Regions from separate parts of the Chelatococcus sp. GCM10030263 genome, predicted to be linked through region 2. Evidence: predicted binding sites of a transcription regulator. Region 2 holds the regulator's gene; each other region holds the start of a gene.
The links. Region 2 encodes LexA, which represses DNA repair genes until DNA is damaged. Its sites were predicted from a motif close to TGTTCNNNNTGTGTTCNG; they were not measured.

Region 1 (7,948 bases), on a different contig from region 2:
CGCCTCGCGGTCTTCATCGGTGTAGAACTTGGAGAAATGCTCGCCGATGACCTCGTCCGGGAGATAGCCCTTGATGCGCTGGGCGCCGGCATTCCAGTTGGAGATGCGGCCCTCGCGATCGAGCATGTAGATGGCATAGTCGGTGACGCCCTGCACGAGCAGCCTGAACTGCCGCTCGCTCTGGCGCAACGCTTCCTCGGCCGCCCGGCGCTCCGTCAGGTCGCGGGTGATCTTGGCATAGCCGACGAGCTTGCCGGAGGGCTGACGGATGGGATCGATGACCACATGCGCCCAGAAGCGGGTGCCGTCCTTGCGGACGCGCCAGCCCTCGCGCTCGAACCGACCTTCCTCGGCCGCGACCTTCAGCGCAAGCTGAGGAATACCGGCCGCCTTCTCCTCCTCGGTGTAGAACCTGGAGAAATGCTCGCCGATGATTTCATAGGCTTCGTAGCCCTTGAACCGTTGAGCACCAGAATTCCAGCTGGTGATCAGCCCGGTCGGGTCGAGCATGTAGATCGCATAATCGGTGATTGCGTCCACGAGCAGGCGATAGCGGCCTTCGTCACTCTGCGACGCTTCAAACCGGTCCACGTTCTCCATCGCACCCCCAACGGGCCCCGCCCAACAGCCCGTTATTAGCTGTCAATAACATATGACAAAAGGCAAAGTTCCCAAGGGCATTAATTTTCGGGGGCGAGGCATTGCCGCGCTCTTCAGTGGTGGCGTTAAGCGGCGTTTTCCTCGCACCACGGCTTCGCGAGGGCGAGATCCCGGACGAAACGGGCGAACTCCGCCTCGGCAAGGTCGGCGTCCGGCAACCTGAGCAGATAGGAGGGATGGACGGTCACGAGCACGGAAAGGCCGTCCGCCTCGATGATGCGGCCACGCTCCTTGGTCACGGCGACCGCCCGGCCGGTGAGGCCCTGCATGGCGGTCGCCCCCAGCGCCACCACGAGCTTCGGCCTGAGAGCCGCCAATTCACGCGTGAGCCAAAATCGACAGGTACGGATTTCCGACGTGCCGGGCTTCTGGTGGATGCGCCGCTTGCCGCGCGGCAGGAATTTGAAATGCTTGACCGCATTGGTGACATAGACGCGGCTGCGGTCGATGCCGGCCTGCGCCAAAGCGCGGTCGAACACCTGCCCGGCCGGACCGACGAAGGGCCTGCCTTCGAGATCCTCCTGATCCCCCGGCTGCTCGCCGATGAAGACGATGCCGGCATCCGCCGGCCCCTCCCCGAATACGGTCTGAGTGGCCGGGCCGTGCAGCGGACATAGCGTGCAACCCTCCGCCTCCCGGCGGAGCGCATCGAGCGGCGTGGCCGGGGCCGCCTGCGCGACGGGGGGCCGCTGCGCGAGCGCCGCAGCAAAGCGCGGCGGCTTGTCCGGCGCACGCTGCTCCATCTCATCGACGACGCGCCCGGCGCTCTGCACCAGTCCGGGAACGAACGCCGTTTCCGGCATGGTCGGCCAATGGCGTTTCGGCATCTGCGCGCGCATCGCCTTCACCCTGAGGCGGGCCGGGTTGAAGGTGGCGCGGTAATAGGCCGTCCAGAGCTCGTCGAGGACGGCGTCGCTCCCCTCGGCGGGGCGGGTGGCGGGCGGGCCGAAGGTGAGCACGCCGCCGTTCCAGGCCGCCGTGCCCTTCGGGGTCGCGATCAGCCAGTCCATGTTGCGGAAGCGGTCGACGAAGAAGGGCACGGCACGCCGCAGCACGTGATGCAGCGGCTCGAACCAGGCGACGAAGATCGGCTTCCCGTCGACGAGGCGCTCGGTGAAGCGCAGGAAAGCGTGCATGCGGTAGGTGTCGCGCGTCACGGCTTTTGCGTAGCGCGTCACCTGTTCCACCGCGGGGTCGGTCGGCCGCTCCATCAGGTCGCGCTCACCGGCTTGGATGCGCCAGAGCAGCCCGTAGAGCAGCGCGAAGCGATCCCCCGCACTGTGGCAGAGGACGTCGGGCACAAGCTTGGCGAAGGAGCGCGGCACCGGGACGGGCGGCGCATCGGCCGGCGTGACGGCCTCGAATAAAGCACCGGCCTCCTCCGTGACAAAGACGAGTTCGTCGGGCGCGAGACGCTCCGCCAGGCAATAGCGGGCCGCGGCGCGGAAGGCGGCTTCGTCGCAGTCCTCAGGCAGGGCAACGGTGCGCATCAGCCGAGCTCCAGCATCAGCTGCTGCGGCTTCGGCGCGAGCCGTTGCTGCAGACCGGCGTCGTCGAGCAGCGCGCGCGGCCGCCAGTCGGGCGCCGCGATGAAGGGGCGCACGCGGCCGAGCGAGGCGGTGAGCCGGCCGATGTCGGCCAATCTCAAGGCCCCGTGCCGGCGCGCGGCGATGATCCGGTCGACCGCCCGGACGCCAAGGCCGGGCACGCGCAACAGCTGCTCGCGGCTCGCGCGGTTGACGTCGACGGGGAAGAAGTCGCGATGGGCGAGCGCCCAGGCGAGCTTCGGGTCGATGGCGAGATCGAGCATGCCGTCGGGCAAGGCGCTTTCGAGCTCGGGCAGCTCAAAGCCGTAGAAGCGCATCAGCCAGTCGGCCTGATAGAGCCGATGCTCGCGCATCAGCGGCGCCGCCTTGCCCGGCAGGCGCGCGGAGGCATGTCCGGTCGGGCTGAAGGCGGAGTAATAGACCCGCTGTAAGCCATAGGAGGCATAAAGCTGTGCGCTGGAGCGCAGGATGTCGCGATCGGACGACGGATCGGCGCCAACCACCATCTGCGTGCTCTGCCCGGCCGGCGCATAGCGCGGCGGACGTGCCCTGCCTCGCGTGCGCTCGGCGGAGGCCTCAATATGCACCCGGGTGCGGGCCAGCCCGCGCTTGATCTCGGTCGCGGACTTCTCCGGCGCGAGATCGGCGAGCGCCGCCTCGGCCGGCAGCTCGACATTCATAGACAGGCGGTCGGCATAAAGCCCCGCCTCGGCGAGAAGCTCGGCGCTCGCACCGGGAATGGTCTTCAGGTGAATGTAGCCCTGGAAGCCGTGCTCCTGGCGAAGCGCCTTGGCGACGCGCACGAGGTCGGCCATCGTCTCGTCGGCGGAGCGGGCGATGCCGGAGGACAGAAACAGTCCCTCGATGCAGTTGCGGCGATAAAGGTCGAGCGTGAGCTTGACCACCTCCTCGACGGCGAAGCGCGCCCGCGGCACGTCGCTCGACCGGCGGCTGACGCAATAAATGCAGTCGTAGCGGCAGAAATTGGTGAGCAGGATTTTCAAAAGCGAGACGCAGCGCCCGTCCGGGGTGAAGGCGTGGCAAATGCCCTGCCCTGTTACCGAGCCGATACCGCTCCCGGCCTTCCGCTTCTCGCCGCCCGAGGATACGCAGGAAGCATCATATTTCGCGGCATCCGCGAGAATATCGAGCTTTTGAAGGAGGCTGAGCGCCAAGGGGGGACTCCATTCCTGGGGGAGCTCTTCTGTTCTCTATTTGTTCTAGAGCGCGCCATGCTGCCGAGCAAGCGAGGGCTTGTCCTTGGATGCCGGCCTGCGCTTCCGCGCCGCAGCCCGGCCGGGTGGACGGAATAACGACCGGTTCGCCGCCTTCCTCGCGCGAGCCTCTGGGCGTGCCGCGACCTTCACCTATTTCAGTAGCTGGGAGGCGCCCCGTCGGCGCCTCGCCGCCAGCGAGGAACACCGTTGACTATCGAAAGACGCAACAATGTCATTACTCGCGGTGCGGGTGAGCGGACCATGATGTTTGCCCACGGCTTCGGCTGTGACCAGAATATGTGGCGCTTCCTGGTCCCCGCCTTCGAGGACCGTTTTCGTATCGTTCTGTTCGACCATGTCGGAGCCGGCGGCTCCGATCTTTCCGCCTATTCGCGCGAGAAATACGGCTGCCTCAGCGGCTATGCGACGGATGTGATCGAGATTGGCCGCGTGGTCGACATGCGCGGCGGCATCTTCGTCGGGCATTCCGTCAGCGCGATGATCGGCGTGCTCGCCGCCATCCAGGCGCCCGAGCTGTTCGATGCGCTCGTGCTCATCGGCCCCTCGCCCTGCTACGTCAATGACGGCGATTATGTCGGCGGTTTCAGCCGCGCCGAGCTCGACGAGCTGCTCGAATTCCTTGACAGCAACCATATGGGCTGGTCGGCGGCCATGGCGCCGGTGATCATGGGCAATCCCGACCGGCCGGAGCTCGGCGATGAGTTGACCAACAGCTTCTGCATGACCGATCCCGAGATCGCCAAGCATTTCGCCCGTACCACCTTCCTCTCGGACAATCGCGCCGATCTCGCCAGGCTCAGGACCCCTGCCCTTATCTTGCAATGTGCGGAAGACGTGATCGCGCCGCAGGCGGTGGGGGAATATGTCCATCGAGCCCTTCCGAACAGCGCCTTCGTGCAGATGCGCGCCACGGGCCATTGCCCGAACCTCAGCGCGCCCGAGGAGACGATCGCGGCGATCGAGCGGTTTCTCGTGGAGCAGCATCTGTCGTGACGGACCGGCCGTCTCCACCCGCGCCGGACACGGTGCAACGCGCTGAGGACTATGAGGACCTCTATGAGAATGCGCCCTGCGGCTATCTCTCGGCGCAGCCGGATGGGCGCATCTGCAAGGTCAACCGCACCTTGGCGCACTGGCTCGGACATGAGCCCGAGGCGTTGATCGGCCGGCGTTTCCAGGACCTCCTGAACATCGCCGGCAAGATCTATTACGACACGCATTTCGCGCCGCTCCTGCGCATGCAGGGCTTCTTCAACGAGGTGGCGCTCGATCTCGTCGCTGCCGACGGACAACGCGTCCCGGTTCTGGTCAATGCCCAGGAGCGTCGAGACGAGAACGGCGGCCTCCTCTTCATCCGCATCACCGTGTTCAATGCCACGGACCGGCGCCGCTACGAGCGCGAACTGCTCGCCGCCCGCCAGGCGGCGCTCGCCGCCAATGAAGAGCTCGCCGCGCTCAACGCGCATCTCGAGGAGCGTGTCGCCGCCGAGGTGGACCAGCGCATCAAGGCCGAGGATGCGCTGCGCCAGGCGCAGAAGATGGAGGCGATCGGGCAGCTCACCGGTGGCGTGGCGCACGACTTCAACAATCTGCTGACGGTCGTGATGGGCGGGCTCGACACCATCGGCCGGCAGCTCGCCAAAGCCACCGACGGCCCGGACCTCGCGCGCATCGGGCGCGCTCGCGAGCTCGCGATGCAGGGCGCCCAGCGTGCGGCCACCCTCACCGCCCGGCTGCTCGCCTTTTCACGCAGGCAGCCGCTCGATCCGAAGCCCATCGACGCCAACCGGCTGGTGGCGGATCTTGCCGCGATCCTCAAGCGCACCCTGGGCGAGCCGGTCGCGCTCGAAGTGGTGGAGGCGGCCGGCCTCTGGCGCACGCAAGCCGACCCGAACGAGCTCGAGAATGCGCTGCTCAATCTGGCGGTCAATGCACGCGATGCCATGCCGAACGGTGGCAGGCTCACCATCGAAACGGCCAATGCCTTCCTCGACGAAGCCTATGTCGAGGGCATTCCCGAGCCCGTGCCGCCCGGGCAATATGTGCTGATTGCCGTCTCCGACAGTGGCACCGGCATGGATCCGGAGACGATGACGCGCGTCTTCGAGCCCTTCTTCACGACGAAGCCGGCCGGCAAGGGGACGGGGCTCGGCCTCAGCCAGGTCTACGGCTTCGTGCGCCAGTCCGGCGGTCATGTCCGGATCTACAGCGAGCTGGGCCAGGGCACGACGGTGAAGATTTATCTGCCGCGGCTTCATGGCGTCGCGGACAGGGCCGAGGCCACCGCCGCAGCGCCCGTGCCGGCCCATCGCGGGGCGAACGAGACCATCCTCCTCGTCGAGGACGACGACCACGTGCGCGCCTTTGCAACCGAGGCCCTGCGCGAGCTGGGCTATCGCGTCATCGAGGCGACAACCGGACCGCAGGCGCTCGCCGCGCTCGACGCCGAGCCCGTCGACCTCCTCTTCACCGATGTGGTGCTGCCGGAGGGCATGAACGGCCGCGAGCTCGCCGATGCCGCACGAACGCGGCGTCCCGAGCTCAAGGTGCTCTTCACGACCGGCTATGCGCGCAACGCCATCGTGCATCACGGCCGGCTCGACCCCGACGTCGAGCTCCTGGCCAAGCCTTTCACATACGAGGCGCTCGCCGCCAAGATTCGCAAGCTGCTCGAGGCCGACTGACCTCCCCCGCCGCGACCAAACCGCCCAGCGGCTTGGATCGGAGCGCCGGCTGCGTCTATGGTGGGCCGCATTTGCAACAAGGGTCCTCGGCATGTCGGACGACACGGGTAGTACGCGCAACGGCGGCATGCGCAAAGGCCTCGCCGGCTACGGCGATGCGGGCTTTTCGCTCTTCCTGCGCAAGGCCTTCATCAAGGCGATGGGCTATTCGGACGATGCGCTCGACCGCACTATCGTCGGCATCACCAATACCTTCTCCGGCTACAATGCCTGCCACAAGAACGTGCCGGACATGATCGAGGCCATCAAGCGTGGCGTCATGCTGGCGGGCGGCCTGCCGATCGAGTTTCCCATCGTCTCCGTGGCCGAATCCTTCTCGCATCCGACCTCCATGTTCCTGCGCAATCTCATGGCCATGGATGCGGAGGAGATGATCCGCGCCCAGCCGATGGATGCGGTGGTGCTCATCGGCGGCTGCGACAAGACGGTGCCGGCGCTTCTGATGGGCGCGGCGAGCGCCGACGTCCCGGCGATCCTGACCGTCACCGGGCCGATGATCACCGGCCACTACGAGGGCGAGCGGCTCGGTGCCTGCACCGATTGCCGCCGGCTCTGGGGGCAGCATCGCGCCGGCGCCATCAGCGAGAGCGAGATCGAGGCTATCAGCGGGCGCCTCGCGCCAGGGCCCGGCACCTGCATGGTGATGGGCACGGCGAGCACCATGGCGCTCGTCGCCGAGGCCATGGGCATGATGCTGCCGGGCGGCGCGGCCATTCCGGCCGTCTCCGCCGACCGGCTGCGCCATGCCGAGACGACCGGCGCGCGCGCTGTCGCGCTCGCCCGCGAGAACCTGCGGCCGAGCCAGATCATCACCGAGCGCTCGCTCGCCAATGCCCTACGGGTCTTGCAGGCGGTCGGGGGCTCCACGAACGGCCTCGTGCATCTCGCGGCCATCGCGGGACGTGTCGGCGTGACGCTCGATTTCGACGCCTTCGACCGCATGGGCCGGGAGATCCCCGTGCTGGTCGACCTCAAGCCCTCCGGCCAGCACTATATGGAGGATTTGGAGAAGGCGGGCGGGCTCGCCCCGATCCTGCGTGAGATCGAGGATTTCCTCGATACCGACTGCCTCACGGTCACCGGCAAGACCCTCGCCGAGACTATCGCTGCCGCCCCGGCCCCCTGGCCGCAGGACGTAGTGCGGCCGGTCTCGAACCCGATCCACAAGGGCGGGGGCCTGCGGATGCTGAAGGGCAATCTCGCGCCGGCCGGGGCTGTCATCAAGCAGTCGGCGGCGACCCCTGCCCTCCTGCAGCACACCGGCCGGGCGGTCGTGTTCACGTCGTTGCAAGATCTTGCCGAGCGTGTCGACGATCCCGATCTCGACGTCACGCCGGACGACATTCTCGTGCTGCAGAACGCCGGACCGAAGGGCGCCCCCGGCATGCCGGAAGCCGGCTATCTGCCCATCCCCAGAAAGCTCGCCGCGCAGGGGATCAAGGACATGGTGCGGATCTCGGATGCGCGCATGAGCGGCACAGCCTTCGGCACCATCGTGCTGCATGCGAGCCCGGAGGCCGCCGTCGGCGGGCCGATCGGCCTGGTGCGCACGGGCGATCGGATCAGTCTCGACGTGGCGGAGGGCCGGCTCGATCTGCTCGTCGACGAGGCCGAGCTCGCGCGGCGCAAGGCGGAATGGAAGCCCGCGACGCATCCCGGCTCCGACCGCGGTTACCTCAAGCTCTATCTGGAGCAGGTGACGCAGGCCGAGGACGGCTGCGACTTCGCCTTCCTACAGAAAAGCACGACCGGGCCTGTT
Region 2 (7,948 bases):
GGGTAGCCACGATAGAGCAGGATGCCCTCGTCGCCGTCGATATAGGTGATGGCGGATTCACAGCTTGCCGTCGAGGTGAAGCCCGGGTCGTAGGTGAACATCCCGCTGTGCTTGTACAAGGCAGCGATGTCGACGACGCTCGGGCCTATCGACCCATGCTTGACGGGTAGATCGATGGCCTGGCCATCAACAGTCAAGGTGGTTGCCTTGTCGCTCATGGGTATTTCCTTTTGCTGAGACCCAGCGAAGCCGTGGCCGCCGAACCTAGGAACGATGCAAAAGTCCTGCGGCAATGAACTACAGGCCGGCCGAGAAGCTATGTACTTTGCTGTCCGGCCCGTTTCGGACATGTAAAACGGCCTGATCGACAAAGAAATCGCTCAGGATCAATAGCTTGATGCCCGCTCTCCCCAGAGAAGTCATCAATGGTCGCCCATGCTCTAGCTCATCCGCGACGGGGGTTCAAGCAGGCCCGGGTCATGGCAGCTGATCACTTATGCGCGCCAGGCTCTCCTCACGTCCCAGGACCGTCATCACGTCGAAAAGGCCGGGCGATGTGCCCCGTCCGGTCAAGGCCGCACGCAGCGGCTGCGCCAGCTGGCCGAGCTTAAGCCCAGCCTCGGCGGCAGCCTGACGGACGGCATCTTCGATGGTTGCCGCGTTCCAGTCGCTCAAGCCCTCGAGGATCGGCAGCACGGATGCAAGGCGCTGCCGGCCTTCGTCGTTCAGGATGGCGGCTGCCTTGGCATCGCAGGAAAGCGGCCGCTTCGCATAAAGAAACCAGGCGCCGTCGAGAAGTTCCACCAGCGTCTTGGCACGCTCCTTGAGGCCGGGCATGGCCGCGAGGAGCTTCTCTTTCAGCGCCGGGTCGAATGACGGCCCAAGCCCGCGCTCCGGGCCGATCTCCGGCAGAATATCCTCGATCGCCTTGACCAGCGCCCCGTCGTTCGCCGCGCGCATATAGTGACCGTTGATATTCTCGAGCTTGGCGAAATCGAACCGGGCCGGTGAACGGCCGATGGAGCCGAGATCGAAAGCCGCCATCATCTCCTCGGTCGAGAAGATCTCCTGGTCCCCGTGGCTCCAGCCGAGCCGCACCAGATAGTTGCGCAGCGCCTCCGGCAGATAGCCCATGGCGCGGTAGGCATCGATGCCGAGGGCGCCGTGCCGCTTCGACAATTTCGCCCCGTCCGGCCCCAGGATCATCGGCACATGCGCCATCTCCGGCGCCGGCCAGCCGAGCGCGTCGTGGATCTGCTTCTGCCGGGCGGCATTGGTCAAATGGTCGTCGCCGCGGATCACATGGGTCACACCCATGTCGTGGTCGTCGACGACGACGGCGAGCATATAGGTCGGCGTGCCGTCGGAGCGCAGGAGCACGAGATCGTCGAGATCCTTGTTCTGCCAGACGACGCGTCCCTGGACGTGATCCTCGACGACCGTCTCGCCTTCGGTCGGCGCGCGCAGCCGGATCACCGGCTTGACGCCGGGCGGCGCCTCCGCGGGCGAGCGATCGCGCCAGCGCCCGTCGTAGCGCAGCGGTCGGCCGGCGGCGCGCGCCTCCTCGCGCATCGCTTCGAGCTCCTGCGGGGTGGCATAGCAATAATAGGCGTGGCCGCTGGCGAGGAGCTCCTCCGCCACCTCACGATGCCGCGCCGCGCGGGCGAACTGGTGGATGGCCTCGCCGTCCCAGTCGAGGCCGAGCCATTTCATGCCGTCGAGAATGGCGGTGATCGCCGCATCCGTCGAACGTTCGCGGTCCGTATCCTCGATGCGAAGCAGCATCTTGCCGCCGTGCCGGCGCGCATAGAGCCAATTGAACAATGCGGTACGGGCCCCGCCGATATGCAGGAACCCGGTGGGGGAGGGGGCGAAACGCGTAACGACGGTTCCGGTCATCTCAGATGTCTGCTCTCTCGTACGAGGATGAACGGACGACGGCAGGAGCTCCCCTCAAAGAAGCTCTCGCCAGCGGTGGCGCGTCGTGTAGCATGATGCCTTCCCGGGGGTAAGAACTGTTTCCCGAAGTCCCATGTCGTCACGCGAGCCGGTCTCCGCCGCTCTAGCCGATGGTCGCGCCCGTGCTGCCAGACGATGGCTGGCCGCTGCGGCCGGCGACGACCCCGCACAGCGGCTTCTCGGAGCCCTCCGGCGGGCGCTTGCCCTTGAGGCGGAACGGCGACGCCTTTTCCTTTGGCTGCCGGTTGCCTTCAGTGCCGGCATTCTCCTCTATTTCGCCGCCGACGCCGAGCCCTCGTTGTGGCCATCGCTCACGGGGGCGGGGTTGGCGGCGGCAGCTGCCTTCGCGTTGGGTCGTCACCCACGCGCGATGAATATGGCGATCGCCGTGGCTATGGTCATGGGAGGCTTCGCGACCGCCACCTGGCGCACCCGTGAGGTATCGGCGCCCGTCCTCGCGCGGCCGATGATCGCCAAGCTGCGCGGGCTCGTACTCTCTGTCGACCAGCGGCCGGCTGGCCCGCGCATGGTCCTGCGCGTCGAGACCTTCGGCAGCCTCACTATCGCCGAGCGGCCCGTACAGGTCCGCGTGTCCATGAAGCCGGGCACATCGGTGAAGGCCGGCGACTTCATCGAAGCCACGGCGCGCCTTCTGCCGCCGCCCACGGCCGCCCGGCCGGGCGGCTATGATTTCGCCCGCGACGCCTTCTTCGACGGCCTCGGTGCCGTCGGCTCCCTTGTCGGCAAGGTGACGGTCGCCGCGCCGCCCGCGCCACCGGATTTCTGGACGGCTCTCGCCATCGCCGTCGATGTTGCCCGCAACCGGCTGACGGACCGTATCGCCCAAGCCTCCGGCGGCCAGGAGGGGGCGCTCGCCGCCGCCCTGGTCACCGGCAAACGCGGGCTGATCACGGAAGACGTGAATGACGCGCTGCGTGCCGCCGGCATCTATCACATCGTCTCCATTTCAGGGCTGCACATGGCGCTTGCCGCCGGCAGCCTGTTCTGGGCGGCGCGCGCGGTGCTCGCACTCATCCCCGGCCTCGCGCTCGTCTGGCCGGTGAAGAAACTCGCGGCCCTCGTCGGCATGACAGGCGCCATCGCCTATTGCCTCTTCTCCGGCGCGGAGGTCGCCACCCAGCGTTCGCTCGTCATGACGCTCGTCATGATGGGCGCCATTCTCATCGACCGCCCGGCTCTCTCCATGCGCAATCTGGCGCTTGCGGCGCTCATCTGCCTTGCTATTCGGCCGGAGGCGCTGCTCGGTCCGAGCTTCCAGATGTCCTTCGCGGCGGTTGCCGGCATGATCGCCTTCGCAGTCCAGCCATCGGGGCTGTTTGCCGGGCGTCCCGCAGGGGCCGGAGGATTGGCACCGCTCCACGGCATCGGGCGATGGGCCTTCCTTGTCATCTTCACCACGGCGATTGCTACCATCGCGACCGCTCCCTTCAGCGCCTATCACTTTCAGACGCTGAACCCGCTCGGTCTCCTCGGCAACGCCCTGGCGCTACCGCTGATCGAGCTCGCGGTCATGCCGCTGTCGGTGCTCGGGATCTTCGCTTCCGCCTTCGCCCTCGATCAACCCGTCTGGTGGCTCATCGGCCAGGCGACGGCGCCGGTGCTCGCCGGCGCCAAAATGGTCGCCCTGCTCGACCGCTCAACCGTCATCGTGCCGGCGCTCGCGCCCGCCGCTCTCGCCTTCTTCAGCGCGGCCATCGTCTGGTCCACGCTCTGGACGACCGCCCTGCGGTGGTTGGCGATCGTCCCGGCCGCCCTCGGCGCCCTGTCGGCGCTCGCTCCCAGTCGGCCCGATGTCTATGTCGATCGCAGCGGCGCCGGTGCGGCTGTCCGGGAGAAGAGCGGACAATTGATCGTCCTCGGCCGGCCTTCCGATTTCGTTCTCGAACAATGGCTCAGAGCCGACGGCGACGGGCGCGCGACCGATGACCCGGGCCTGCGCGGCGGTGCCCTCTGCGACCGCTTCGCCTGTGTCGCGAAGCTCCCCGACGGGCGCAGCATCTCGCTCGTCCGTGACAAGCGCGCATTCCCCGACGATTGTCGGCGTGCGGTCGTCATCGTCACTCCGCTCGTCGCCCCCAATTCCTGCGCGAGTGCTACGGTGCTCGACCGCCGCGCACTCGACCAGTCGGGCGCCACCACGCTCACCGCCACCGCCGAAGGCTTTGCACGTGTCACCGCAAGTTCCACCGCGCAGCGCCCCTGGACCGGAACCAAGCCACACCGGCCAGCTTCGCCGGCGCCCGCGCCGCCCCCGCGACCACGGATCGACAATCTCGACCCACTTGATGCCATCCCTTCAGCGGCAGCCGACATCGACGACCCGTCGGGAGCAACGCCCACCGGCGATGCGCCAGGCGGCGAGGGCGATTCTCATACGCCGTGAGCGTCGACCAGCGATCAGCAGTTCTATCGCGGGCCGACCGGCAATCGATCAGTAGCGCCGCAGAAGGCTCACGAGCTTGCCCTGGATCCGCACGCGGTCGGGACCCAAGACGCGTGTTTCATAAGATGGATTGGCCGCTTCGAGCGCAATGGATGACCCGCGCCGGCGTAGCCGCTTCAGGGTCGCCTCCTCATCGTCGATGAGGGCGACGATGATGTCGCCCGTATCGGCCGTCTCCTGACGGCGGATGACAACCGTGTCGCCGTCAAGGATGCCGGCTTCGATCATCGAATCGCCACGCACCTCCAGGGCGAAGTGCTCGCCGCTGGTGAGCATCTCCACCGGCACTGCGATGGTGCTGCTGCGGGATTGAATGGCCGAGATCGGCGTGCCCGCCGCGATCCGGCCCATGACGGGGACGGGGACCATCTTCGGCGAGGATTCGCTTTCGACAGCCGCCGGTGGCAGGCTGCGCACGCGACCAAGCCCCCCCTCGACAACGCTCGGGCTGAAGCGCCCGCGCGGCGTGATCGCGCCATCGGGCAGACGAATGACCTCGAGTGCCCGCGCCCGATTAGGCAGCCGGCGGATGAAGCCGCGCTCTTCGAGCGCAATAATGAGCCGATGGATACCGGACTTGGACTTGAGATCCAGTGCCTCTTTCATCTCATCGAAGGAAGGCGGCACGCCGGTCTCGCGCAGCCGCTCGTGGATGAAGCGTAGAAGCTCGTTTTGCTTGCGCGTCAGCATCTGCCGTGAACCCCACCTTGGTCGTGGCCACCGTGGCCGAGATCATCCGGTTTCAAGATCCGATCAGGACTGTTGGCCAGATATCACTTTTGGCTAAGCGTCATTGTTGGCCAAGAGTCGGAAACAAATCATGAACGACCATAGCTGTTCCCTGTGTGTTCCGCAAGAGTTAAGGCAACGGGACGTGCATGGATAGCCTCGAGGCGTGCAGGCCCTATGCCCCCGGGGGATGAACAGGCAGAGCGGCCTCCTCGCTATTTTCCGCACTGGTCCCGTCATGGGAGAAAGTCGGCGACTGGGAGCCGAGACGCGACTGTTGCCTTTGACGGGCCCTCACGTGGCGTTTCGAAAGCCATGATTCACGCCCTCGTCGCGGTTTCAGACCTGTATCAGACCGGATTAGATACCAGTATCCTGGTGGTCCTTTTCCTTGTCCCAACGGACTTGGTGCGAACGTCGGCGGGCAACTGGCCTGACGCGGAATAATGAGACCGGCCGCAAAGTACCGCTACTCTGAACAGCGCCGCCGCTTGTCTTATAAGTTCCGAAGTGTGGAAAGAAATCACGGTTCAAGGCGAGCCGACGCTATGCCACGTTCGGCGTTGCGGCCCTGTCTAGGCCAAGCGTCGCCTGGATTCTGGGCCGTGCATCCGCCGAGGCGCTTGTCCACGCCTGAGAGCGGTTTTATCGAATGCACCACTTGCGGCTCGGCTATGCATCCGCTACGATACATGTATCACGAGATGGTGCTGCCATGACCTCAGATAAGACCGGACTGCTGGTACAAGCGCTTCGCGAGGCAATCGAGCGGGGCACTTATAAGCCTGGAAGTGCAATTCCTTCGGAGCGGCAGCTCATGGAGGAGTTCTCCCTGTCGCGGACAACCATCCGACGGGCAATCGATGAACTGGTGAGTGCCGGCCAGCTCGAGCGACGGCCTGGCAGCGGCACCTTCGTGACCGAGCCTATGCGGCCGTCTGCCGTTGCATCCAGTCACTCGCCGACACTGGCGCTGATCATTCCGACCTTCTCGAGCCCGTTCTATGGCGAGATGATCGACGGGATGGAACAGGAGGCGCGCCGTCATGATCTGCGCATCATGGCGAGCCAGTCGGCCTATTCGCCGGATAGCGAAAGCGACCACTTGTCGGCTGCCGCGGCCGATCCGGCCGTCCGGGGAGCCATCGTTGCACCGGCCCATGTCGACAGGCCCGTGCCCGGCGCATTGAGAATGGTGCAGGCCGGCAAGCCGCTGGTCTATCTCGGCCGCTGGCCGAGAGGACTGAGGACCGACAGCGTCAGCACCGACTATCTGGTCTCCGCTAAGCTCGCGGTGGATCATCTCATCGGACTAGGCCACCGGCGGATCGCCTATGTGGAAGGTGCGCCGCATCTGCCCGGTTTTTCCCCCTTCAGCGGTTACCACGAAGCGCTGAAGGAGGCGCGCATCGCGCTCCAGCAGGATCTCGTCTGCCTCCCTGACTTGCCGTCGGAGGAAGCGGGCCAAGAGGCGATCGCGGGGCTCATTCGCCGTGGCATCGACTTTACCGCCGTTTTTGCGCGCAACGATGTCACGGCGGTCGGCGTCATGCGGGCGCTGCGCGAGGCGGGGCGTCGCATTCCTGAGGATGTCTCGGTCACGGCTATCAACAACAGCCTCCTGTCGCGTTCACTCGATCCGCCGGTGACCAGCGTCGATCCTTTCCCAGCAACGCTCGGACGGCTCGCCTTCCGGCTTCTGCACGAGCGCGTCGCAGGCATCTATTCCGGGCCGCCGATTCGTATCACCCTCGATCCGACGCTCGTCGTGCGCACCTCCAGCGCGCCTCCGGCAAGATCTCAACGCAGCGACGGCTCGTTGATCACGCCCTTCATCGGCCAAGCCGCTGTTGCTGCGAGGCGATAATCGAGGGTAACGCGAAGACCTTCGGCGCGTGACGGGGGAAAGCACAATCGCCGAGATCCGGCATGCAATAGGGCTCGCTGTTTACGCGTCACGGCCTCCTGTGGGATGGGCTCAGGGCCTAAATAGTAAATCATATTCGTTATCGTCCATAAGTATAATTGAAGTTTCATAAAAGACCTCTACGAGAGAGATTATAATAATTCGAAATCCATGGGAGATGTCATGAAAGTCAGCCCGGCCCTTGTTCTGACAGCCGCGTTCCTGGCCCTGCCATTTATCGGTGACGCAGCGCTTGCCGCGCCGAAACGCGGTGGCGTCATCAATGTGGCGGTTGTCGGAGAACCGCCGACGCTCGATCCCATGGCCTCGACCACCGATCTCGTCGGCATGGTGACACAACACATCTTCGAGACGCTCTATACCTTCGGCAAGGACTGGAAGATCGTGCCGCTGCTCGCCGAAGATCTTCCGCAGGTCTCGCCGGACGGCAAGATCTACACGATCAAGCTGAGATCCGGCATCACCTTCCACGACGGCAGCGCGATGACGTCGGAGGATGTCGTCGCCTCCCTCAAGCGCTGGACGGAGGTTGCGACCCGCGGCAAGCAAACGGCGCCGAAGATCGCCGCGATCGAAGCACCCGACGATTCGACCGTCCGGATCACGCTGAAGGAGCCTTATGCGCCGCTGCTCGCGCTGCTCGCCTTCAACAATGCGGCGGCCGTCGTCCTTCCGGCTGAAGACCAGGCCGTGCCGCTCGTCAAGGTCGTCGGGACCGGCCCTTATGTGCTGAAGGAGCGCCGAGCCGATCGCTACATCCAGCTCGCGCGTTTCGACGGCTATAAATCACGCAGCGGCGAAGCAGACTTTTACGGCGGCGCGCGCAAGCAATATCTCGACGAGATTCGCTTTGTCCCGGTCCCGGATCC
Region 3 (7,948 bases), on a different contig from region 2:
CCGCTCATGAAGCGCGACGGCGGTTTCGTGCGCGCGGGCTACCTCGCTGCGCTCGACGAGGCACGGCTGCTGCAGGCCGATTCCCGCCGCTTCATCGCGGCCCTTCAGGCGCGTTACGTGGCGGAGACCGGCTGCCGTACGCTGAAGGTCAAGCACAACAACGTGCTCGGCTATTTCGTCGAGGTGCCGCAGGCGGCCGGCGAAGAGCTCCTCAAGCCGCCGCACAACGAGACCTTCGTGCATCGCCAGACCATGGCGGGCGCCATGCGCTTCTCGACAGTCGAGCTCGGCGAGCTCGAGGTCAAGATCGCCTCGGCGTCCGACCGCGCGGTTCGGCTCGAACTGGCGGTCTTCGACGAGCTCGTCGCGGAGGTCACAGCAGCGGCCGAGCCCATCAAGCGCGCCGCCGAGGCACTCGGCTTGGTCGATGTGACGGCGGCGCTGGCCGATCTCGCCGCCGATTTGGGCTGGACCCGGCCCGAGCTGGACGAGACCCTCTCCTTCCGCATCGAGGGCGGGCGCCATCCGGTGGTCGAGGCGGCGCTCAAGGCGAGCGGCGGCACCTTCGTCGCCAATGATTGCGACCTGTCGGCCAAGGCCGAGGATGCCGGCGCCATCACAATGGTCACCGGCCCGAATATGGCGGGCAAGTCCACCTATCTCCGCCAGAACGCGCTAATGGTGGTGCTCGCGCAGATGGGCGGCTTCGTGCCCGCACGCCGGGCGCATGTCGGCGTCGTCGACCGGCTGTTCTCGCGGGTCGGCGCGGCCGACGACCTCGCCCGCGGCCGCTCGACATTCATGGTCGAGATGATCGAGACGGCCGCGATCCTCAATCAGGCGGGCTCGCGCTCGCTCGTCATTCTCGACGAGATCGGGCGGGGCACCGCGACCTTCGACGGCTTGTCGATCGCCTGGGCGACGGTGGAGCATCTGGAAGCGGTCAACCGCTGCCGTGCGCTGTTCGCGACCCATTACCACGAGCTCACCGCGCTCGCCGACCGGCTCGAGCATGTCACCAACGCCACCATGCGGGTGACGGAATGGCAGGGCGATGTCGTCTTCCTGCACGAGGTCATCCCCGGTGCCGCCGACCGCAGCTACGGCATCCAGGTGGCGAAGCTGGCGGGCCTGCCGTCGGCCGTCATCGCCCGCGCCCGCGCCGTGCTCGACCAGCTGGAGAAGACCGAGCGGGAAACGCCGGTCGCGGCGCTGATCGATGATCTGCCCCTTTTTGCGGCCTCGCTCCGGCAAACCGAGGTTCTGCAACCGGCCGGCCCCGACCCGCTGCGCCAGGCGCTGGACGCCGTCAATCCGGACGAGATGACGCCGCGCGAGGCTTTGGACGCCCTCTATCGGCTCAAGGCTGCCGCGCAAGGCGCGTAACGCGTCGTCGACACATAGGCCTTGCGCGGGCCGGTGACGCGATGGATGAGCCAGAAGGCATTCTCCTGGACGACGCAGGTCGTCTCGTAGAGATCGTCACCGCAAAGGTGGCGCGAGACCGCCGACAGCGCGCCGTCGGGCCGTGCGGTCAGCGTGAACGCCTGGAACGGTCTGACCGGGACCTCGTCGAAGAGGATGGCGAAGCCGTTCGGCCGGCGCTCGTAGACATAGGACCGGTGGGCGGAAATGGGGGCGGCGCCGGGAAGCCGCAGAACGCCCTCCTCGCGGTAGGACAGCCGGTCGCGCGCAATAGCTGCGATGGTGGCGACCCCGTCCAGGGAGGCGTCGCGATCAATTGTTCGGTAGACGTTCCAGCTGCCGGGAAGCCGATCGAAAAAGGCGTGACGGAGGTCCGCTCGGAAGGCTGGATGTTCGGTCATCGCGGCTTCTCGTTGTCGCTGCGCTCTCGCCGGCGGGCTCCAGGATTGCCCATGTTTTAGCTCCGTCATCACCTGCGCTGATCCGTTCACTCCCTGTTCTTGCACGGGTGGCGGTGGCCCGCTACAGTCCCGGTGGGGGATGGGGTGACCGGCTATGGTGACGCGTGTCGCGACGGTAGCCTTCGAGGGGATCGAAGCAAGAGCTGTCGACGTCCAGGTGCAGATCGCGCCGGGCAATGTCGTTTTCACTCTCGTCGGCCTGCCCGACAAGGCGGTTGCGGAATCGCGCGAGCGGGTGCGGGCGGCGCTGATCGCCTCGGGGCTCGCTCTGCCGGCCAAGCGCATCACCGTCAATCTCGCGCCCGCCGATCTTCCCAAGGAAGGCTCTCACTACGATCTCCCCATCGCGCTCGGCATCATGGGCGCCATCGGCGCGATCCCCGAGGACGCGCTCGAAGGCTTCACGGTGCTGGGTGAGCTTGCGCTCGATGGCACCATCACCCCGGTCTCCGGCGTCCTGCCGGCGGCGATCGGCGCCAATGGCCGCGGTCAGGGGCTGATCTGTCCGGCGGCCTGCGGTGCGGAAGCGGCCTGGGCGAGCCGCGACAGCACGATCATCGCGCCGCGATCGCTCATCCAGCTCGCCAATCACTTCAAGGGCACGCAGGTGCTCGCCCGGCCGGAACCGGCAGTCGCAAAGCCGGCCGGTCCCTTGCCGGACCTGCGCGACATCAAGGGCCAGGAAACGGCCAAGCGCGCGCTCGAAATCGCCGCGGCCGGCGGCCACAACATGCTGATGAGCGGCCCGCCCGGCGCCGGCAAGTCCATGCTGGCGCAGCGGTTGCCCTCGATCCTGCCGCCGCTCGGCCCGCGCGAATTGCTCGAAGTGTCGATGATCCATTCGGTTGCCGGCCTTTTGGCGGATGGTGCGCTGACGGACCGGCGGCCTTTTCGCGCGCCGCACCATTCCGCCTCAATGGCAGCGCTCGTCGGCGGCGGCCTGCATGCACGGCCGGGCGAGGTTTCGCTGGCCCACAACGGCGTGCTCTTCCTCGATGAATTGCCTGAATTCCAGCCGCAGGTGCTGGACGGCCTGCGCCAGCCGCTTGAAACCGGCGAAGTGCTCATCTCGCGTGCCAATCACCGGGTGACCTATCCGGCGCGTTTCCAGCTTATCGCGGCGATGAACCCGTGCCGCTGCGGCCGGGCGACGGAGCCGGGCTATGCCTGCCGCCGGCAGCCGAACGAGCGCTGCATGGCCCAGTATCAGGCGCGCCTGTCGGGCCCGTTCATCGATCGCATCGACATTCTCATCGACGTGCCGGCGGTCACCGCCGCCGATCTCATCCTGCCGGCCTCGGCCGAGGGATCGGCGGAGGTGGCGCGGCGCGTCGCCGCAGCACGCGACATCCAGCGGGCCCGCTACGCGGCGCTCGGGCTCGAAACTGTCACGACAAATGCCGCCTGTCCGGCCGCTTTGCTCGACGAAGTGGCGCGCCCGGACGCACAGGGGCTCGCATTATTGCGTCAGGCTGCGGAGAGCATGCGTTTGACGGCGCGAGGCTATCACCGTGTTTTGAAACTGGCACGGACGCTCGCCGATCTCGACGGTGACGCATATTTGAGTCATGTTCACCTGGCGGAGGCACTATCTTACCGCTCGGCAATCGATCGTTTGCCCGTCGCAGCCTAGTTCGGCCGAGTGATCTTAAGTGGCGATTCAGCAAGTCTGACAAGCTATTATCAACATCGGCCGGCAATACTCCGCCGAATTCCCGCTGGAATACGGCTCAGTTATGGACAATGAGGCGCTCGTCTTTCTCGGACAAGGACCGTGGCTTTTCGCCGGCCTGGCGGTCATTGTGGCGATCTTGGCCGTGATGGCCTACCGCGGCCGCCGCTTGATGACGCATCGGTTGCGTGCAGCCGAGGCGGAGCGCGAGCGGCTCCTCGAGCGCAACCAGGCGCTCACCGCAAGCGAAGCGCGTTATCGCAGTCTCGCCGAGGTGCGCAGCGAATTCATCCTGCGCTCCGACGCGGATGGCTATGTCACTTATGCCAACGAGGCTCTGGCGCAGCTCATCGGCGTTTCCCGCAAAGCGCTCGAGGGCACGCATGCCAAGCTGCCCGTCAAGGAAGCGCTGCCGCCGCGCCTGACTGCCGCGGGCACGCAACAGATCGACGAGGCGCTGGAGATCGCGGACGGCAGTCTGCGCTGGATCTCCTGGGAAGAAAACGTCATCGAGACGGCCCGCGGTCGGGAATGGCAGCGCATCGGCCGCGACGTCACCGAACGGGTGACGGCCGAACGTGCCCTCGAAGAGGGCCGGCGCAAGGCGGAGGCGGCCAACGAGGCCAAGTCGCGCTTTCTCGCGACCGTCAGCCACGAGATCCGGACGCCCCTGAACGGCATTCTCGGCATGGCCGATCTGCTGGGCGAAACCCAGCTCGATCCCGAACAGGCGACCTATGTGCGGGCGATCCGCACATCGGGCGACGTCTTGCTCTCGCTGATCGACGAGATCCTCGATTTCTCCAAGATCGAGGCCGGCAAGCTCGAACTGGCGCAGGAGCCGTTCAACCTGCGGCTGCTCGTCGAAAGTGTCGTCGAGCTTCTCGCGCCGCGTGCCCAGGGCAAGGGCGTGGAAATCGCCGCCCTCATCGATGAGGAGGTGCCGACGGAGGTGCTCGGCGACGCCGATCGCCTGCGCCAGGTGCTCATGAACCTCGCCGGCAATGCAGTAAAATTCACGGAAGTCGGGGGCGTCGGCATTCGCGTCGAGACGACGGCGTCCGGCGCCTTGCGTTTCAGTGTCCAGGACACCGGGCCCGGCATTCCCGCGGCGCGGCTCGACGATATTTTCGGCGAGTTCGAGCAGGCCGACGAGCCGACGAGCCGCCGTCACGGCGGCACCGGGCTCGGGCTTGCCATTAGCCGCCGCATCAGCGACCGCATGGGCGGCAGGATCTTCGTCGAGAGCGAGGTAGGGCGCGGCTCCATCTTCAAGCTCGAGCTCAACCTGCCGACGGTCCCGGCTACGACCGAGAGCGAGCCGACCGACCGGCCCGATCTCACCGGCCGTCACATTCTCATCGCCGCTCAGTCGCCCTTCGAAGCGCCCTTCCTCGCTGCGCAGCTCGAAAAAGCCGGTGCGTCGCTCACGCTCGCGGCGAGCGAGGACGAAGCCGTCCGGGCTATGGAGGGCGGCGTCGACATCGTTCTCATAGACTGCGCGCTGGGTGACGAGGCGGCGCGACGGCTCGCGATCGCTGCCCGCAATGCTGGGGCCGCGCGGACGATCGTTCTGCTCTCGCCCTTCGAGCGACGCGACTTCGGCCTGCCTTCGGCCGCCGGCTTCAACGGCTTCCTGATCAAGCCCGTGCGGAGCCGCTCACTCTTCCAGCAGATCGAGGGCTGGACCGGTCCGGTCGCACAGGGGGGAAGCCCGGTCTTTGCCGCCGAGCGGGTGATGGCGCAGCTCGAAAGCCCGGTTGGTTCGGCCCGCGTGCTCCTCGCCGAAGACAATGAGATCAATGCGCTGCTGACCCTGAAGGCGCTCGAGCATTTCGGCGCCAAGGTCGACTGGGCGCGCGACGGGCGCCGGGCGCTCGCCTTCGCCAAGGGGGCGATCGCCGGCCGCGCCCCGAGCTACGACCTCGTTCTGCTCGACGTGCGCATGCCCGAGCTCGACGGGCTCGAGGTGGTGCGCCAGATCCGGGCGACCGAGGAAGATGCGGGCCAGGACCAGCGGCTGCGCGTCGTCATGCTCACCGCCAACGCCTTCGCCGAAGATCGTATGGCGGCGCATGAAGCAGGCGCCGACGGTTTTCTCGCCAAGCCCCTCGACCGCGCCAAGCTGCGTAGCTGGCTGCCGCAGGGAGAGCAGCGCGAGGCCGTTTGAGCGGTTCAGTGATTCGCGCCACCAGCCGCCGCTTTCCGGCTGGCCGGACCCAGGCCCGCAGTCCTGCCGCGCTCAAGCCGCATAGGTCAAAGCCGGCTTGACGCTACGCAAGCCTATAATCCGCCGGTGCATCGGCTTATAGAGAGGCGCTCGGCGCACTAATTCGGCGACGAATGCTTAACGACACGCGATTGTCACAACAGTATAGAAAGCATAGCATGCGCGACGTTGGACGGGGTGGGAAGCCGCCCCGACCGCAGCGCAGCACTGGGTGGCAAACGAGGATTTGTGGATGATCCAGGGTCCCCTGCAGTGGAAAAAGGCGCGTGCGGAAAAGGTGCCGGCCGGCGCTCTCGGCACGATCGCCGGAATGCTGCGGCCGGCGGCATGGGCCTCGGCGCCCTGGACCACCGGTCCCTGGACCCCAGCGAATTGGGGGGCGGGCGCCCGCTTGGTCTCCTCTTCGATTACGCTGGGCATGGACCCCGTCTTCGGGCGGCTGGGCTCGCTCGAAGTACGGTTGGCGACCACCAAGAAGGAGCTGAAACAGGCGCAGCGCCTGCGCTTTCAGGTCTTCTACGACGAGATGTCGGCCATTCCGAACGCCTCGTCGCTCATCGCCCGGCGCGACATGGACGAGTTCGACGCGATTTGCGACCATCTGCTCGTGCTCGATCATAATGCCCCGCGCCGGCCGTTCCGTGCAGCCGCGCCGAAGGTGGTCGGCACCTACCGTCTTCTCCGGCAGGAGGTCGCGGACCGAAATTTCGGCTTCTATACAGCCGCTGAGTTCGAGATCCTGAAGCTCACGGAAAGCAATCCGCATCTGCGCTTCCTGGAACTCGGCCGCTCCTGCGTGCTGAAGCCCTATCGTAACAAGCGCACAGTCGAGCTGTTGTGGCAGGGCATCTGGTCCTACGTGGTCCAACACCGCATCGATGTGATGTTCGGTTGCGCGAGCCTCGAAGGCACGGATCCGAACCGGCTCGCGCTGCCGCTCAGCTTCCTGCACCACCATGCCCTCTCGCCGGAGGAATGGCGCGTGCGGGCATTGCCCGAGCGCTTCGTGACCATGGACCGCATCCCGTCTGCGGCGGTCGATGCCAAGGCTGCACTCCACAGCCTGCCGCCGCTGATCAAGGGTTATCTCCGGCTCGGAGCGAGTTTCGGCGAGGGCGCCGTGGTCGATCCGCAGTTCGGCACCACGGACGTGCTGGTCATGCTGCCCGTCCCCTCCATTAATCCTCGCTACATCAGCCATTTCGGGCAGAGTGCCAACCGCCGCGCAGCGTGAAGGCCGGGCGCGTGGTCCTTAGGGAGCCCCGCGTCCTTCACCGGCATTCAAAAGGCCCTCGAGCCCTTCCCGATAGCTCGGATAGGCGAGCTCGAGGCCAAGATCGGCCTTCAGCCGGGCATTGCAAATCCGCTTGTTTTCCGTCCAGAAGCTCAGCCCCATCGGCGACAGCCCGGCCTCCTCAAGGCTCACCTCCGGCGGCGGCGGAAGCCCGAGGAGCCTTGCGGCATAGGCGATGACGTCCGACTGCGGTGCGGGCTCGTCATCGCAGACATTATAGACGCCGCCCCCGGCCGGGCTGTGCTCGGCACGCGCCGTCAGGACAGCCAGCGTCGCGGCGATATCCTCCACGTGAATGCGGTTGAACACCTGCCCCGGACGGGCGATACGCCGGGCGCGGCCGGCCGCGACCTCGACGAGGGCGTTGCGGCCGGGACCGTAAATGCCGGGAAGCCTCAGGATATCGAGCCGCTTGCCCGTTTCGCTCGCCAGCCGGCTCCAGCCCTTCTCGGCCGCAAGGCGCAGGAGCGAGCGGGCATTGCGCGTCGAGGGTGGCGTGTTTTCGTCCACCCAGTCGCCGTCATGGTCGCCATAGACCCCGACCGTCGAGAGATAGCCGATCCACCGGAGGCGCGGCGCCTCGGCGAGGCTTGCGCCGAAGGCCGTGTAAGCGGGGCAGCCATCGGCGCCGGGCGGCACGCTGACGAGAACCGCATCGGCCTCAGCGAGCGCAGTCGCGATGGCCGAGCGGTTTTCGTCCGGCGCCGTGCCTGAACCGTCGAAGACTTGCGCGTCGATGCCCTGCGCCTGCAGCTCGGCTGCCTTGCCTGGCGCGCGTACCGTGCCGGCGATTGCCCTGAAGCGCTCGCCGTAACGGGTGATGAAAGCGGAGGCCGAATAGCCGATGCCGAAAACGAAAAGTCTCA

Region 1: the regulator LexA is predicted to act here: its motif matches at 3,413-3,430, upstream of ACFQU1_RS21840 (putative DNA modification/repair radical SAM protein).
Region 3: the regulator LexA is predicted to act here: its motif matches at 1,910-1,927, upstream of ACFQU1_RS04375 (YifB family Mg chelatase-like AAA ATPase).

The regions. Positions count from the first base shown of each region.
Region 1 covers NZ_JBHTDB010000009.1:631,500-639,447, reverse strand. Annotated here, with positions in the region: gene ACFQU1_RS21850 (PAS domain S-box protein) at 1-600, opposite strand, end outside; gene ACFQU1_RS21845 (UdgX family uracil-DNA binding protein) at 726-2,150, opposite strand; gene ACFQU1_RS21840 (putative DNA modification/repair radical SAM protein) at 2,150-3,382, opposite strand; gene ACFQU1_RS21835 (alpha/beta fold hydrolase) at 3,632-4,438, shown strand; gene ACFQU1_RS21830 (ATP-binding protein) at 4,435-6,129, shown strand; gene ACFQU1_RS21825 (IlvD/Edd family dehydratase) at 6,221-7,948, shown strand, end outside.
Region 2 covers NZ_JBHTDB010000016.1:429,440-437,387, reverse strand. Annotated here, with positions in the region: gene gltA (citrate synthase) at 1-218, opposite strand, end outside; gene gltX (glutamate--tRNA ligase) at 478-1,899, opposite strand; gene ACFQU1_RS24355 (ComEC/Rec2 family competence protein) at 2,033-4,363, shown strand; gene lexA (transcriptional repressor LexA) at 4,412-5,113, opposite strand; gene ACFQU1_RS24345 (GntR family transcriptional regulator) at 5,868-7,019, shown strand; gene ACFQU1_RS24340 (ABC transporter substrate-binding protein) at 7,242-7,948, shown strand, end outside.
Region 3 covers NZ_JBHTDB010000002.1:955,420-963,367, forward strand. Annotated here, with positions in the region: gene mutS (DNA mismatch repair protein MutS) at 1-1,386, shown strand, start outside; gene ACFQU1_RS04370 (DUF6314 family protein) at 1,353-1,826, opposite strand; gene ACFQU1_RS04375 (YifB family Mg chelatase-like AAA ATPase) at 1,981-3,519, shown strand; gene ACFQU1_RS04380 (ATP-binding protein) at 3,623-5,728, shown strand; gene ACFQU1_RS04385 (GNAT family N-acetyltransferase) at 6,099-7,022, shown strand; gene ACFQU1_RS04390 (SDR family oxidoreductase) at 7,041-7,948, opposite strand, start outside; gene queG (tRNA epoxyqueuosine(34) reductase QueG) at 7,946-7,948, opposite strand, start outside.